Regions from separate parts of the Lactiplantibacillus kimchii genome, predicted to be linked through region 1. Evidence: predicted binding sites of a transcription regulator. Region 1 holds the regulator's gene; each other region holds the start of a gene.
What was found. Region 1 encodes CtsR, which represses protease genes until heat stress. Its sites were predicted from a motif close to TTGGTCAAAAAAGGTCAAANA; they were not measured.
Positions count from the first base shown of each region.

Region 2: C5Z26_RS00805 (ATP-dependent Clp protease ATP-binding subunit) is a predicted target of CtsR. The motif match lies at 2,299-2,319, and genes of this name have one in related genera.
Region 3: C5Z26_RS01425 (Bax inhibitor-1/YccA family protein) is a predicted target of CtsR. The motif match lies at 1,464-1,484, and genes of this name have one in related genera.
Region 4: clpB (ATP-dependent chaperone ClpB) is a predicted target of CtsR. The motif match lies at 2,331-2,351, and genes of this name have one in related genera.

Region 1 is NZ_CP027194.1:2,423,592-2,427,810, forward strand. It holds gene serS (serine--tRNA ligase) at 1-951, shown strand, start outside; tRNA gene C5Z26_RS11745 (tRNA-Leu) at 1,298-1,379, shown strand; tRNA gene C5Z26_RS11750 (tRNA-Thr) at 1,383-1,455, shown strand; tRNA gene C5Z26_RS11755 (tRNA-Gly) at 1,478-1,549, shown strand; tRNA gene C5Z26_RS11760 (tRNA-Leu) at 1,558-1,643, shown strand; tRNA gene C5Z26_RS11765 (tRNA-Arg) at 1,653-1,726, shown strand; tRNA gene C5Z26_RS11770 (tRNA-Pro) at 1,735-1,808, shown strand; tRNA gene C5Z26_RS11775 (tRNA-Pro) at 1,864-1,937, shown strand; gene C5Z26_RS11780 (CtsR family transcriptional regulator) at 2,214-2,681, shown strand; gene C5Z26_RS11785 (ATP-dependent Clp protease ATP-binding subunit) at 2,700-4,219, shown strand, end outside.
Region 2 is NZ_CP027194.1:149,813-154,031, forward strand. It holds gene C5Z26_RS00805 (ATP-dependent Clp protease ATP-binding subunit) at 3-2,228, opposite strand; gene C5Z26_RS00810 (protein YkzS) at 2,649-2,846, shown strand; gene C5Z26_RS00815 (phosphocarrier protein HPr) at 2,995-3,261, shown strand; gene ptsP (phosphoenolpyruvate--protein phosphotransferase) at 3,261-4,219, shown strand, end outside.
Region 3 is NZ_CP027194.1:267,991-272,209, forward strand. It holds gene murC (UDP-N-acetylmuramate--L-alanine ligase) at 25-1,335, shown strand; gene C5Z26_RS01425 (Bax inhibitor-1/YccA family protein) at 1,695-2,411, shown strand; gene polA (DNA polymerase I) at 2,548-4,219, shown strand, end outside.
Region 4 is NZ_CP027194.1:533,778-537,996, forward strand. It holds gene clpB (ATP-dependent chaperone ClpB) at 1-2,269, opposite strand, end outside; gene pepT (peptidase T) at 2,384-3,625, opposite strand; gene C5Z26_RS02710 (Nif3-like dinuclear metal center hexameric protein) at 3,646-4,219, opposite strand, start outside.

The DNA of each region.
Region 1 (4,219 bases):
CCAGATGTGCCAATTAGCTTAGATGAAGACGATGCGGTCGAACTACGACGGATTGGGACCCCACGTCAATTTGATTTTGAACCTAAAGCTCATTGGGAACTAGGCGAAGCGCTAGGAATTTTAGATTTTGAACGAGGCGCCAAGGTTGCCGGGAGTCGCTTCTTATATTATGTTGGCGATGGTGCCAAACTTGAACGGGCCGTTTATAACTTTTTCTTGGATCAGCATGAAGCTGAAGGCTACACTGAAATCTTACCGCCATATATGGTGACGGATGAATCGATGTATGGCACGGGCCAATTTCCGAAGTTTAAAGATGATGCTTTTCGGATTACGACCCAGGATTTGAGCCTCATTCCAACGGCCGAAGTCCCATTAGTGAACTACTATCGTGACGAAATTATTCCAAGTGAACAGTTACCAGTTTACTTCACTGCCTTATCACCAGCTTTCCGGGAAGAAGCCGGCAGTGCTGGCCGTGATACGAAGGGGTTAATTCGGCTACATCAATTTAATAAAGTTGAAATGGTGAAGTTCACTAAACCAGAAGATTCATGGGACGAATTGGAAAAGCTAACTAATAATGCAGAATCACTTTTGAAGAAACTAGGCTTGCCTTACCATGTCATTACGTTAACAACGGGTGATATGAGCTTTACGGCTGCCATGACGCATGATTTGGAAGTCTGGTTCCCAGAACAAAGTAAGTATCGTGAAATTTCAAGTTGTTCTAATTGTACTGATTTCCAAGCACGACGGGCACACATTCAATATCGTGATGACGAGGGTAAGCTTCAATTTGTTCATACGTTGAATGGGAGTGGCTTAGCAGTTGGCCGCACCGTTGCAGCCATCATGGAAAATTATCAAAATGCGGATGGCTCAATCACCATTCCTGATGTATTAGTGCCATATATGCATGGTAAGACGCAGATTACAGCACGAGCTTAAGTTGCGTTAAGACCGTATTAAGGTGTTTAGAGATAAAAACTACTGAAAAGATCGCAATTTTTGCGGTCTTTTTGTTTGCCATCAAATGCCGGTATAAGTGCGATTGACGCAGTGATTAAGGCGGCTGAATCCGATGAAAAATACTTTTTTTAAAATTAGGGGTTCCCATGATTTATCACGAGTGCTATAATATTTCTTGTCGGAAAAATATGCGTTAAAAAGTATATTTATCCATTAAATTTAAAAATATGTTGACAATTATTCAACCGAATGATAAAGTTAAATAGTTGTCATGGCGTACCGGTAAGCACTGCTTGTACCGACAACAAGGCATGATTAATTTCATGCGGGTGTGGCGGAACTGGCAGACGCGCTAGATTTAGGTTCTAGTGTCTTACGACGTGGGGGTTCGAGTCCCTTCACCCGCATATGCCGACTTAGCTCAGTTGGCAGAGCATCTCACTAGTAATGAGGAGGTCGGAGGTTCGAATCCTCTAGTCGGCATTTACAACTTAATACTTATTTTGCGGAAGTAGTTCAGTGGTAGAACATCACCTTGCCATGGTGGGGGTCGCGGGTTCGAATCCCGTCTTCCGCTTTTAATTTGCCGGGGTGGCGGAATTGGCAGACGCACAGGACTTAAAATCCTGCGGTTAGTGATAACCGTACCGGTTCGATCCCGGTCCTCGGCATTTTAATTTGCACCCATAGCGCAATTGGATAGAGTGTCTGACTACGAATCAGAAGGTTGTAGGTTCGACTCCTACTGGGTGCATTAGTTATCGGGAAATAGCTCAGCTTGGTAGAGCACCTGGTTTGGGACCAGGGGGTCGCAGGTTCGAATCCTGTTTTCCCGATCGATTAAAACAGTCTTAGTTAATTTAACTAGGGCTTTTTATTTAAATTTTTTAACGGGAAGTAGCTCAGCTTGGTAGAGCACTACGTTCGGGACGTAGGGGTCGCAGGTTCAAATCCTGTTTTCCCGATCAGATTTAACCGAAAATGACCAGTTAGTTAGGCGTCAATCATAGTGAGCTGGCGTTCCCTTAAAGGATGAGACTTTGTGCTCATCCTTTTTTGTGCTGTCAACTAGGTATTATTGACCGGTCGAATCAATTGAAAGCGACTGGTGGGCGTGCTATGCTGTAACAACCGTAGGGAACCGATGCGGCCGCGCTTTAGGTAAAATTCTTTGCAATTTCATATTATCCTCGTATAATGAAAGTCAATATTAGTCAAAGATAATGTAAAGGGTGAAGCTAATGCAAAGTCAAAATATCTCCGATATCATTGAAAAATATTTAAAAAGTGTTTTGGCGGACGCGGCGCATGTTGAAATTCGACGGTCAGAAATTGCGGATTTGTTTAACGTGGTTCCCTCCCAGATTAATTATGTGATTAAGACTCGTTTTACCATTCAAAATGGTTACTTGGTTGAAAGTAAACGTGGCGGTGGCGGGTATATTCGCATTGAAAAGGTTAATTTAGTCGATGATGCAGACGTTTTGGACACCCTGATTCAAGTGATTGGGGATTCCATTACGCAACGTGACGCCTACGCGGTCGTCCAAAGTCTTTATGAAGACGACGTGTTAAATCGTCGCGAAGCCCAATTAATTCTAGTTGCTACTGATCGGAATACCTTAAAGGTGGACGATCATGATTTAGAAAATAGCTTACGGGCGCGAATTATTATTGGTATTTTAAATCATCTACGTTATGAAAGTTAAAGAAAGCGAGGAATCGCAATGGATAACCTATTTACCCCGAGTGCCAAAAGTGTCTTAGTCTTAGCGCAAGAGCAGGCTAAGTATTTTAAACATCAAGCAGTTGGTACGGAACATCTATTATTAGCGTTGGCCATCGAGAAAAATGGGATTGCTAACAAGGTCTTGCAACAATATTCCGTGACTGAGGATGATATCCGTGAAGAAATCGAACGGTTTACTGGCTATGGGACTTTAAGCAATGTTGGTAAAGACACCTATTTACCCTATTCACCAAAAGCTAAAGAGATTTTATCAGTTGCCGGTGACGAAGCTAAGCGGCTTGGCGCTAATAAGATTGGCACCGAACATCTATTATTAGCGATGCTCTCTGATGAAAGTATCTTGTCCTCGCGAATTTTAATGAACTTAAATCTTGATTTAGGTCAGACCCGCAAAGTGGTCTTACGTAAGCTCGGTGTCAGTGATGCCATGGGTAAGCGTAAAGCTAATGCGCAAACGCGAAACGCCAAATCCACGGAAGGGACGCCAACCTTGGATTCCTTAGCGCGTGACTTAACGCAATTAGCGAGTGAACAAGAAATGGATCCAGTCGTTGGCCGTTCCAAAGAAGTCAAACGGGTCATTCAAATCTTGTCACGACGGACAAAAAACAACCCTGTGCTAATTGGTGAACCTGGGGTTGGTAAAACCGCGATTGCTGAAGGTCTGGCGCAAAAGATTATTGCAGGTGATGTGCCGAGTGATATGGCCGATAAACGCCTAATGATGCTTGATATGGGCTCATTAGTAGCGGGAACCAAATATCGTGGCGAATTTGAAGATCGCTTGAAAAAAGTTATCGACGAAATTTACAATGATGGGCATGTTATTTTATTTATTGACGAATTGCATACCTTAATTGGGGCCGGTGGTGCTGAAGGGGCGATTGATGCTTCTAACATCTTAAAACCCGCCTTAGCTCGTGGTGAACTTCAAACCATTGGGGCCACAACTTTAAATGAATATCAAAAGTATATTGAATCAGATGCAGCCTTAGAACGGCGTTTTGCGACCGTGATGGTCAATGAACCAACGCCAGCTGAAGCTGTTGAAATCTTAAGTGGGTTACGGCCACGCTATGAAGATCATCATCATGTCATGATTACCGATGAAGCGGTAGAACAAGCAGTCAAGCTTTCGAATCGCTACATTAGCGATCGATTCCTACCGGATAAGGCGATTGATTTAATGGATGAAGCCGCCGCTAAAGTGCGGATTGACCAAATGGATCAACCAACTAAGTTATCTAAAAATCAAGATAAGTTGACGCAACTTCGACAAGCTAAAGAAGCCGCGATTGAAGATCAAGACTTTGAACAAGCGGCCGATATTCGGAAACGTGAAATGAAATTAAAACAACGGTTAGCGACTTTAGCCGCTGATCAACAGGCTGAGGTTGCTGATGGCACAGCTCAAAAGTATCAGTTACAAGTGACGGGTGAAGATATTGCCCAAGTGGTGGCTGAATGGACTGGCGTGCCGTTGACACAGTTACAAAA
Region 2 (4,219 bases), 180 kb from region 1:
GCTTATTTAGTGGCTTTGGGTTCTTCCGCCGCCAATGTAATCTTACCATCTTCAACTTTGGCAACCATGTTTTTAACATCGCTGTGATCCAAGTAGAAGTCGGCAATCCGATCTTCAATCTGTTCTTGAATAACACGCCGTAATGGCCGTGCGCCCATTTGGGGGTTGTAGCCAAGATTGACTAGCTTTTCTTGCACTGGTTCAGTAACGTGGACATGTAAGTCCTGGTTGGCAAGCATGCCGTTGACATCATCAATCATCAAAGCTACAATCTTCATCAAGTTTTCCTTGGAAAGGGCATTGAATTGGATAATATCATCAAACCGGTTTAAGAATTCTGGCTTGAAGTATTGAGTTAAGCGGTCAATAATATCATGCGTCTTGCCTTGAGCAGCGGCACCGAAACCAACATTAGCTTCAGCATCGCCAGTCCCAGCGTTTGACGTCATAATGATAATGGTATCTTTGAAGCTGACCGTACGACCTTGTGAATCGGTCAAACGGCCATCATCTAAGATTTGTAAGAACATGTGCATGACATCCGGATGGGCTTTTTCAATTTCATCTAATAAAATCAAGCTATACGGATGACGCCGAACTTGTTCGGTTAATTGGCCGGCTTCTTCATAGCCAACATAGCCAGGTGGTGACCCGATCAGCTTCGCCACTGAATGGGGTTCCATATACTCACTCATGTCAAAGCGAATCATCGCATCCGCTGAACCAAAGAGTTCATTAGCAAGCTGTTTGGCTAGTTCAGTCTTACCAACCCCAGTAGGGCCGACAAACATGAAGGAGCCAATTGGCCGACCAGTGCCGTTCAAGCCGATTCGATTACGGCGAATAGCGCGAGAAACGGCTTCAACTGCTGGATTTTGACCAATTACGTTGGCCTCCAAATCAGCCGCTAAGGTCTTCATTTGAGCTTGTTCCTTCGCTTGTAGTTCGCCAACTGGAATATCGGTCTTTTCTTCGACGATTTGTTGCATATCAGCCACGGTGACTACTGCTGCATCAGCACTGTCAGCCTTAGCATTAGCGTCTGGTTTGGCCTTTTCTAACTTGGCCACTTGATCACGATAATAAGCTGCTTTTTCGTAATCTTCCTTTTTCAAGGCGTCTTGCTTTTGCTTTTCAGCGGCATCGATCTTTTCTTGAATGGTTTGAGGATCAACCGTCTTCAAGGTTAAGTTCTTACGTGAGCCAGCTTCATCGAGCAAGTCAATCGCTTTATCCGGTAAGAAACGATCTTGAATATACCGGTTAGATAGCTTGACCGCCGCAACGATTGCATCAGCGTTATAGGTCACGTGATGGTAGTCTTCATATTTCTTTTGAATCCCTTGTAAAATCTTGATGGATTCATCGACACTGGGTTCATCAACCGTTACTGGTTGGAACCGCCGGGCGAGGGCCGCATCTTTTTCGATGTCGCGGTATTCGTTTAAAGTCGTGGCCCCAACTAATTGGAAGTCACCACGGGCTAATGCTGGCTTCAAAACGTTACCGGCGTCCATGCCACCTTCAGCGTTACCGGCGCCCATAATTTCGTGGATTTCATCAATGAAAAGCACGATATTCGGATTAGCCTGAACCTCTTTCATGAGTTGTTGCATCCGTTGTTCAAATTGGCCCCGAATACCGGTGCCTTGAACGAGTGATGCCACGTCTAACCGAATAATTTCTTTATTTAATAGTTTTTGGGGAACTTGTCCTGAAACAATCTTCTGTGCGAGGCCTTCGACGACCGCCGTCTTACCAACCCCAGCTTCACCGATTAAGACCGGGTTGTTCTTTGTCCGCCGGTTTAAAATCTCAATGACGCGGTTGATTTCGTTATCCCGACCGATGACTGGATCGACTTTGCCTTGCTTGGCTTGTTCCGTCAAGTTGTAGCCGTATTGGCCGAGGAGGCCGCCGCCGTTATTGTTACCACGACGGTTACCACCATTAGTTGGCCCAGCTGGCTGCGTCGGCTGTTGCCGACTCGTCGTATCATCGGGGGTGACGCCACCGCCTTGCATTGCGCGGAAAATGTCGTCAAGACCGCCAAAACCAAATGGATCTTGTGCCATATCAGTACCTCCAACTCCGTTATTTGGATGCTGTTCCTGATTCTTTAGTAGTTGATAGCAATTCTGACAAAGATTAATTTGTCGCCGCTGACCGTTGACGTTCGTATATAAATGAATCGTCGCTTCGTTCTTATGGCAGTTGTCACAAAGCATTTTGCTGTCACACCTTTCATATCAGAAATATAACTAAATTTAGGTTCAATTTAGCTAAAGGTTCAAAAGCTGTTTGACCTTTGCTGACCTTTGACTATTAGTATAATGATTTTTAACCGTGATGCAACTCAAAAGTCTTGACGAGCAAGACCGGCTTGCAACCAGGCTTCGTAAGACTAATCAAGTCACTGCGCCAATCAATTTAATTATTTCTGAAGTCTTTTTACGTCCTAGTCAAAAGGCTTGTCATTCACAGAAATCAGTTGTATATTAAACTTCTGATTAGACGAGCCGTTGAACTAGCAACCTAATTATATTATAGTACAAACCGTTAGTTTTGCATGGCAAAAGCCCGTGTTAGGCTAGTCTAAGGCAGATAAATTGATCCCGATAACCGGGCTTGTAGAAGGGGGTAACTTAGTGGCACCAGATTTTGAACAGTTAATGGAAGACTTGCGGACGGGAAAACGAGAAAATTTTAGCGTTGATCCGGACGACTTTATGGCGTTTCATGATGCTTATATGGGTTATGAATATCGCAAACGAATCATTGGTATGGCGGAATTAGACGGCCATATTGTTTACCACTTTGACAAGGATGGTAAGGCTACCAATTAATCGCAATTGAATGAATGAAAGGGCTTGTATTTCAATTGGATAATTGCTATCATCAATACTAAGGGCTCTAGAGCAAATGTGTTGGCGGCAACTCGGTTTGACTCAGAACCAATTTAAATTTTACATCTTTGAAGGAGATCGAATAACTATGGAAAAGAAAGAATTTCACGTAATCGCAGATACAGGTATCCACGCACGTCCAGCTACTTTATTGGTACAATCAGCAAGTAAGTTCAACTCAGAAGTTACGTTGCAATATCAAGACAAGTCAGTTAACTTGAAGTCTATCATGGGTGTAATGTCACTCGGTGTTGGTAAAGATGCAGATGTTACGATTTCTGCTGAAGGTGCTGACGAAGCTGACGCAATTGCAGCTTTAACTGATACGATGAAGAAAGAAGGCTTATCTGAATAATGGCTGAAAAGGTACTAAAAGGAATTGCTGCCAGTGATGGGATTGCAATTGCTAAGGCCTATATGCTAGTTGATCCAGATTTGTCATTCGAAAAAACGACGGTTTCCGACTTTGATGCCGAAATCCAACGGTTACATGACGCTTTTGATGCTGCTAAAGCTGAGTTAAAAGTCATTAAGGACAAAGCAACTCAGAATTTAGGTGCCGAAGAAGCGGAAGTTTTTGAAGCTCATATCACAATTTTATCTGACCCCGAAATGTTAAGTCAAATTGAAGGTAAGATTAAGGATGATAAAGTCAATGCTGAAGAAGCTTTGAAGGAAGTTACTGATACTTTCATCGCCATGTTTGAAGCAATGACGGACAACGCATATATGCAAGAACGAGCTGGCGACATTCGCGATGTAACTAAGCGCGTGATGAGTCACTTGTTAGGGGTTACCCTACCAAGTCCTGCCTTAATCGATTCTGAAGTTATCGTAATTGCCCATGATTTAACGCCTAGTGACACGGCCCAACTTGATCGTAAGTTTGTCAAAGGGTTCATCACCGATATTGGTGGTCGGACAAGTCACTCTGCGATTATGTCACGGACGCTTGAAATTCCAGCCGTAGTAGGTTCTGAAACTGCAACGACTGAAATTAAAGCCGATACGACGGTTATCCTTGATGGGATTAACGGGGAAGCTTTAGTCGCCCCAACCGATGCTGAAATCAGTGACTATCAACAAAAAGCCAAAGATTTCGCTGCGCAAAAGGTTGAATGGGAGAAGCTTAAGAATGAAGCGACCGTTTCAAAAGACGGTAAGCATTTTGAATTAGCTTCTAACATTGGGACGCCAGACGATATGGATGGTGTCTTGGAAGCTGGTTCTGAAGCAGTTGGCTTATTCCGATCAGAATTCTTGTACATGAACAGTGCGGAACTACCTGATGAAGATACGCAATTCGAAGCCTA
Region 3 (4,219 bases), 290 kb from region 1:
AACAAATATGGGAGATTAATAACAATGGATAAAGCAACGGTTTATTATTTTGTAGGCATTAAGGGCTCCGGTATGAGTTCATTAGCTTTGATTTTGCACGATAAGGGATTCCAAGTTGAAGGTTCTGATATTGAACAATATACGTTTACGCAAAAGGGATTAGCGGCGGCTGGAATTAAGATGTTGCCATTTTCAGCGGCTAATATTCATGCGGGATTAACAGTTATTGCTGGGAATTCCTTCACTGATGACCATCCTGAAATTAAAAAAGCCCGGGCAATGGGGTTGCCCGTCTATCGCTATCATGAGTTTTTAGGCAAACTAATGGCTGGTTACACGAGTATTGGCGTTGCCGGGACACATGGTAAGACCTCAACCACGGGGTTATTAGCCCATGTGTTGAGTAATATTGCGCCAACCAGTTACTTGATTGGCGATGGGACTGGAAAAGGGACCCCTGATGCCCGTTTCTTTGTATTCGAAGCGGATGAATATCGGCGGCACTTTGTCGCTTACCAACCTGATTACGCGATTATGACCAACGTTGATTTTGACCATCCGGATTATTATCATGATTTGGCGGATGTTCAGTCAGCCTTTAAACAGTTCGGTAGTCAAGTTAAAAAAGGTATCTTTGCCTGGGGTGACGATGAAAGCTTACGGCAATTAGACGTGGACACCCCTATTTATTATTATGGCACCAAGGATCGTGATGATTTTCAAGCCGTCAATATCAATCGGACGACGAAGGGGTCCTCTTTTGAAGTGAACTATCATGGTGAATCACTAGGTGAATTCGAGATTCCGTTGTTCGGGGAACATAATGTCTTGAACAGCACGGCCGTGATCGCGGTGGCTTACTTTGAAAAAGTTGATTTAGATGAAATTCGCCGTGAACTATTAAGTTTTAGCGGTGTTAAGCGTCGGTTCTCCGAGAAAAAAGTGGGCGATATGATGATGATTGATGATTATGCACATCATCCATCAGAAATTAAAGCCACTTTAGACGCTGCCCGGCAAAAATATCCTGATAAGCAAATCTTAGCGGTCTTTCAGCCACATACTTACTCTCGGACTAAGGCCCTCATGGCTGGATTTGCCACGAGTTTAAGCCAAGCAGACCATGTCTTTTTGACGAACATCTTTAGTTCAGCGCGTGAAAAGAGCGGGGATGTGTCATCCAAAGATTTGGCGGCTAAGTTACCTAATGGTGGCGAAATTGTGACCGTCGATGATATGACTGCTTTAACCCAGTATCATGATGCCGTCGTGGTCTTCATGGGCGCCGGCGATATTCAAAAATATGAAAAAGCTTATGAAGCATTGATTGGCTAATAAGCAAAGCTGCTGAGATGGTGACGCCATCTCAATCGGTGAGAAAGCGGCGTTTGGGGCTAAAACCTAAACGCCGCTTAATTATTGCACTGACCTTTACAAAATTTTTAGCGTTTCACCGACCTAACTGTTTTACCTTCTTTGACTAATCTGATAAACTAGATGTCAAGAAAGTTGAGGTGACTGATTGGCAATGTCTGAAAGATTAAGACGCAGTCATGAGATTGAAAAACTAGTGTCAGGTCGGTCACTGACTGATATTAGTGAGTGACGACCCGTGATGACGACGGCAATTAGTACCTTCAACTTAGGCTTTTGAAGAATCAACAGTTAAATTTTTAGGCGAAAGAGGGATTTCTATGAATAATTTTCAAAATAATCAGCAACCAAGCACCATTAACACGCAAGTCGGGTTACGGAGCTTTTTAACTAAAATGTATGGTTACATGACGTTAGCTGTTTTAGTTTCAGCAGTGACGGTGTACTTGGCAATGAATGTCTTCATGACACAAATTAACGCTGCTTTTGGGCAACATCCGTTAATTTTCTTGATTATTTTCATGGTCAGCATGTTTGCAATGATTGGTGGGATTCAAGTCAATGCAACCCGCAATCCGGCAATTAGTTTTTCATTATTAATGCTATTTGCCGTTGTTTTTGGGGTTGAAATGTCCGTTACGTTGGCACTTTATACCAAAGCCACTATTTTTGGGGCTTTCGTAGCTGCGGGGGCGGTCTTTGCAACCATGGCTGTGATTGGGACCACTAGCAAGCGCGACATGTCTAAGTTAGGGACCCACTTGATAGCGGCCTTGATTGGGTTGTTAGTTGCTTCAGTCGTTAACATGTTCTTACAAAGCGCCATGATTAGTTACGTCTTTTCTTACATTGGGGTCTTAATCTTTGCCGGCCTATCCATGTGGGATGCCAATCGGATGCGTGATATGTACCTTAAATATGGCGACCAAGTTTCTTCAACTGGATTAGCGGTCACCGGGGCGCTACAACTCTATTTGGACTTTGTTAACTTGTTCTTATACTTCGTTCAAATCTTTGCTGGCTCTAGCCGGGATTAAATCGTTATTAAATGTCTATTAGTAAACGAGTGCTGACTTAATTGTTCGGCGCTCGTTTTTTAATCGTGAAAGTCCCGTTAGACACGATAATTTGGTACAATTAAAGAAATCGTTCGACTTAAAGGAGCATTCGGTAATGGCAAAAAAATTATTATTGATTGATGGGAATAGCGTGGCGTTTCGAGCGTTTTTCGCATTACACAATCAACTTGAGCGGTTTGTAAACGCCGATGGGTTACACACGACGGCCATCTATGGCTTTAATACGATGCTTGATCATATGATTAAAGCGGTCGAACCAACGGATATGTTGGTTGCTTTTGATGCGGGTAAAACGACATTTCGGACGAGCATGTTTGATGGTTACAAGAGTGGCCGGGCGAAAACGCCGAGTGAATTTTCTGAACAAATGCCATACATTAAAAAATTGTTGGATGCGTATGGGATTCAACATTATGAATTAAAAGACTTTGAAGCCGACGATATTATCGGTACGTTGTCGAAAGCTGCCGACGAGGCGGGGTATACGACCACTATCGTGACTGGTGATCGGGATTTGACCCAATTAACAACGGATCAGACCACGGTTGCGGTCACTGTTAAAGGCGTTTCTGAAGTGGAACGCTATACGCCAGCACATGTGCAAGAAAAGTTAGGCATTACGCCGACACAAATCATTGATATGAAGGGGCTAACCGGCGATACTTCTGATAATTATCCGGGTGTCACTAAAGTCGGTGAAAAAACTGCCCTGAAATTATTGAAACAATATGAGTCCCTTGAAGGGGTCTTCGAAAATGTTGCTGCGATGAAGCCTAGCAAGATGAAAGAACATCTGATTGAGGACCAGGCGTTAGCTGAACGGGCCAAGGTCTTAGCGACTATCAAGCGAGATGCCCCGATTACTGTTGGCTTGGCTGACTTAGCGTATACAGGTCCAGATATTGACCAATTGGCTGAGTTCTATCAAGCGATGGACTTTCAATCTTTCTTAAAAAAATTAAAAATTGCGACCAATGAACCGGCTAAGCCGATTGCGTACACCGAACTAACAACGGCTAATTTAAATGAATTAGCACAATTTAAGACCCATGTGGAATTCTATTTAGAGTTGCCTGCCGCCAATTACCATACCTCAGCGATTGCGGGTTTTGCGATTGGTCATGCCAACCAGTGGTATATCAGTCGTGATGTTGAGCTATTACTCAAGCCGGAATTGGCTGAGCTATTGGCTAGCACGACGATTCAGAAGAACGTTTTTGATATGAAACGGACCATAGTTGGATTGAACCGCTTAGGACTCAGCTTAAAGGCGGTTGACTTTGATTTATTACTCGTCTCATACTTGCTTGATACGAATGATAATAGTAATGACTTGGGCAACTTGGCGGAACAACACGGGTACCTTGATTTACCAACGGATGAAGCGGTCTATGGTAAAGGGGTTAAACGGGCGATTCCAGAAGATGATCATATTTTCTTTAGCCATTTAGCCCGGAAGTTAGCGGCGATTGCGGCATTAAAACCAGACCTTTTAAAGAAGCTGGATGAAAATGAACAAACCCCGTTATACCACGATATTGAAAAACCAATGGCCTTGGTCTTAGCACAAATGGAAATTGCTGGGATTACGGTGGATAGTAGTCGATTGCAGGCCATGGGGAGTCAGTTCAAAGAGCGGCTCAGTGAAATTGAACAAGTGATTTACCAAGAAGCTGGTCAAGAATTCAATATTAAGTCACCCAAACAATTAGGCAAAATTTTATTTGAAGAAATGCATTTACCGGTGCTTAAAAAGACCAAGACGG
Region 4 (4,219 bases), 560 kb from region 1:
ATTCAGGTTTGAAGCGACTTTGAACCAACTGCATCACTTGGTCATGCGTTCCCGCAGCTAAGTGACCTTGATCATCCATACCAGCCAATAGTAATTCCGATCCCAGGTTCGACGTCATGATCAAAATCGTATTCTTAAAGTCAACCGTCCGTCCCTGACCATCCGTCAAACGCCCGTCATCTAACACTTGTAACAAGATGTTAAAGACATCGGGATGGGCCTTTTCGATTTCATCAAATAACACGATTGAATAAGGATTTCGACGTACCGCTTCAGTCAGTTGGCCACCTTCTTCATAACCAATATAGCCCGGTGCCGCACCCACTAATCGTGAGACAGACTCCTTCTCCATATATTCACTCATATCGATTCGAACCATATGATCATCAGCATCGAACAAATTCTCAGCTAGCGCTTTAGCTAACTCAGTCTTACCGACCCCGGTAGGACCTAAGAACATGAATGACCCTAGTGGTCGGTTAGGATCTTGTAGCCCCGCACGCGACCGTAAAACGGCATCCGCTACCGCGGTTACAGCGGTATCTTGACCAATGACCCGTTGATGTAAGTTATCAGCTAAATGCAACAGTTTTTCCCGTTCACCTGCCACTAACTTATTCACCGGAATCCCAGTCATCCGCGAAACCACATTAGCGACTTGGTCGGCCGTGACAGACTCTTCAACGAGCCAATCGGCATGGTGATCATCCGCTTCTAACTGTTGTAATTCCGCCGTTAGCTTCGGAATCGTGCCATGCTGCAAGCGAGCTGCGGCTTCCAAATCATACTGGCTTTCCGCATTTTCAAGGTCATGCTTTGCTTGGTCTAAAGCCGATTTTTTAGCGCTTAACGTTTGCAAACTCTTCTTTTCAGCCGTCCAACGTTCAGCCAAGGCCCGTTGTTTTTCTTGGGCACTAGCGAGTTCCTGTTTTAACTCACCCAAACGTTGCACCGAAGCCGCATCCGTTTCTTGTTTCAACGCCGCAGCTTCAACTTGTAATCGCATTAATTGCCGGTTAACCTGATCGAGTTCTGTCGGATTAGAATTCATTTCAACTCGAATTTCTGCTGAAGCTTCATCAATCAAATCGAGCGCTTTATCAGGTAAAAAGTGGTCGGTAATATACCGATCAGATAGCTTAGCTGCGGCCACTAGGGCATTATCATGAATTCGGACACCATGATGAATTTCGAACCGTTCTTTGAGTCCTCGTAAAATACTAATGGTATCTTCCACGGATGGTTCCGCAACTAAAACCCGTTGGAACCGCCGTTCAAGGGCTTTATCCTTTTCAAGATATTGCCGATACTCATCCAACGTCGTGGCCCCAATCAAATGCAATTCACCGCGGGCTAACATTGGCTTTAATAAGTTCCCCGCGTCCATGCTACCTTCCGTTTTACCGGCACCCACAATATTATGAATTTCATCAATAAACATAATAATCTGACCATCGCTCTTTTTAATTTCTTTAAGGACCGCTTTAAGTCGTTCTTCAAACTCACCACGATATTTGGCCCCAGCAATTAAGGCACCCATGTCTAAAGAAAATAGTGTTTTATCCTTTAAATTTTCCGGCACATCGCCACGGACGATTCGTTGCGCTAAGCCCTCGACAATCGCCGTCTTACCAACCCCAGGTTCACCAATTAAAACGGGATTATTTTTAGTTTTCCGTGATAGAATTCGAATCAAAGCCAAAATCTCTTCATCGCGCCCAATAACTGGGTCTTGATTCCCTTTCCGAGCAGCCTTAACTAAATCGACCCCATACTTCTCTAAAGCTTGATATTGATCTTCTTGATTTCGTGATGTCACCCGTTGGCCCCCACGAATCCGGTCCACGGCATTCTTAACCTGCCCAGCCGTAATCCCTTGTTTGATCAAATATTTTGTGAACTGATCACTAGTTTGAGCCATTAACGCGAGTACCACGGCATCAGTCGCTAAGAAGTCATCACCCAGTGTTTTACGTTTGGCATCAGCTGCCTGCATCAAGGTCGCTAAGCTGTTACTAAAACTCTGACCATATTGCACGTTACCACCACTGACCGTACTAATATCATCCAATTCACGATCTAATTCCGTTTGTAATTGTTCAAGATCTGCACCGGCTTCACTGAAAATCTGACGCACCAATTCACCTGGTTGCGTTAGGAATTTAAATAGATGTGGGACCCCAACTTCTTGATGATGCCGAGTTTGCGCAATTTGTTGGGCTTGTGCTAATGCTTGTTGTAAGCTTTCTGTTAGTTGTTCTGGATTCATAATTATCATAACCTCCCAAAATTCGGTTAGCAAAAAGGTAGCTAAAATAGCTACCAATTATTGTTTGACCTTTATTGACTATTAAATTATATAACGAATCGCATCACTTGCCAACTATTTAGCTTGCTGCGTATTATCGTGCACAATTTGTAGAATAACATCCACCGCTTGTGCCATAACTTGTTCTGAAACGTATTCAAAACGGCCATGCATGTTTTCACCACCAGCAAACAAATTCGGCGTCGGTAAGCCCATGAACGAGATTTTTGAGCCATCAGTCCCACCACGAACTGGATAAATAACCGGTTTAATCCCTAAGGTCTCCATCGCATGTTTAGCGAGGTCAACCACCGTCATATCCTTTTCAATCACTTCACGCATATTGTAATATTGGTCTTTCATCATGACTTTTAGATGATTAACGCCATATTGCGCATTGATTTGGTCAGCGGCCGCTTGGAACGTCTTTTTACGAGCTTCAAAAGTCGCGCGGTCATGATCACGAATAATATAGGTCATTTTTGCATTATCAACCGTTCCATCTAACGCCAACAGGTGGAAAAAGCCTTCCCGACCACTGGTTTTTTCGGGCACATCATGCGCGGGTAAAGCCTGCTGAAAGTCTACCGCTAATTGTAACGCATTCACCATAATTCCTTTGGCTTCACTGGGGTGCACATTAACGCCGGTGATTTGGACCTCAGCTTGAGCCGCGTTAAACGTTTCATATTCCAATTCACCTAAGGGCCCACCATCAACGGTGTAGGCATAGTCCGCATTAAAATCGGCAACATTAAAATGATCCGCACCAGTCCCAATTTCTTCATCCGGGCCAAATCCCAGCCGAATCGTGCCATGTTTAATTTCCGGATGAGCTAATAAGTATGCCGCTGCACTAATGATTTCAGCCACACCGGCCTTATCATCAGCGCCCAACAAAGTCGTCCCATCCGTCGTAATTAACGTCTGGCCAGCATAGTTTTTCAAGCTAGCAAAAACCTTTGGATCGAGCTCATAACCACTTTCACCGAGCTTAATAATAGATTTGCCATCATAGTTTTCAACGATTTGGGGAGTCACGTGTTCCGAATTAAAATCAGCTGTGTCGATATGCGAGATAAACCCCAATGTTTTCATTGGTTGCGTGCTGGTCGCGGGCAACGTTGCAAACACGTAGGCACTTTGTGGGTCCTGATGAACATCACTTAGCCCTAAAGCGGTTAACTTAGTCATTAATTGCGTTAAAAAAGCTGTCTCGCGTGGTGATGATGGGACCGTTTCAGACTGTTCATCTGACCGACTATTAATTTTTACAAACGTTAAAAAATCAGAAATCAACTGTGGATATTTTGCCATATGAATCTTCCTTTCGAGGTTTAAATAAAGGTAAACGGATCGGTATTAATTTTAGACGGGACAACTGCCAAAGCCCACTCATTTTCAAGCCGCCACTGGTCAAATAAGGCTGTTAACTTCGGAATACAAATACTTTCAATATGGTGACCGGGATCAACTACTGATAATCCTGCGGCCAACATATCATGGCCGGTATGATAATAAACATCACCAGTAACATAGACCTGCGCACCCTTTTGTAGTGCCTGCTGATAAAATTTACCCCCATCACCGCCTAAAACGGCCACGCGCTGAATCAATTGATCTGGTTGGTCACTTATGAGCCGTAATCCACCTAATTGAAAGACTTGCTTACACTTAAGGGCAAATTCAGCAACAGTCATTGGCTGAGCTAACTCACCAATGCGACCCATCGACGACGTTTGACCGCCAGTTAATAGCGGGAGCGCTTCGTAATCCCAAGTGCCCGGCGTCACAAATTGATTAATGCCAGCAACCGCCGTAGCTAAATCTGGCCGTGGTAAGTTCACGCTAAATTGTTCACCCGAATTCAACGCATACCGATTCAAATGAGCTTGGGGACGTGCCGTCAAG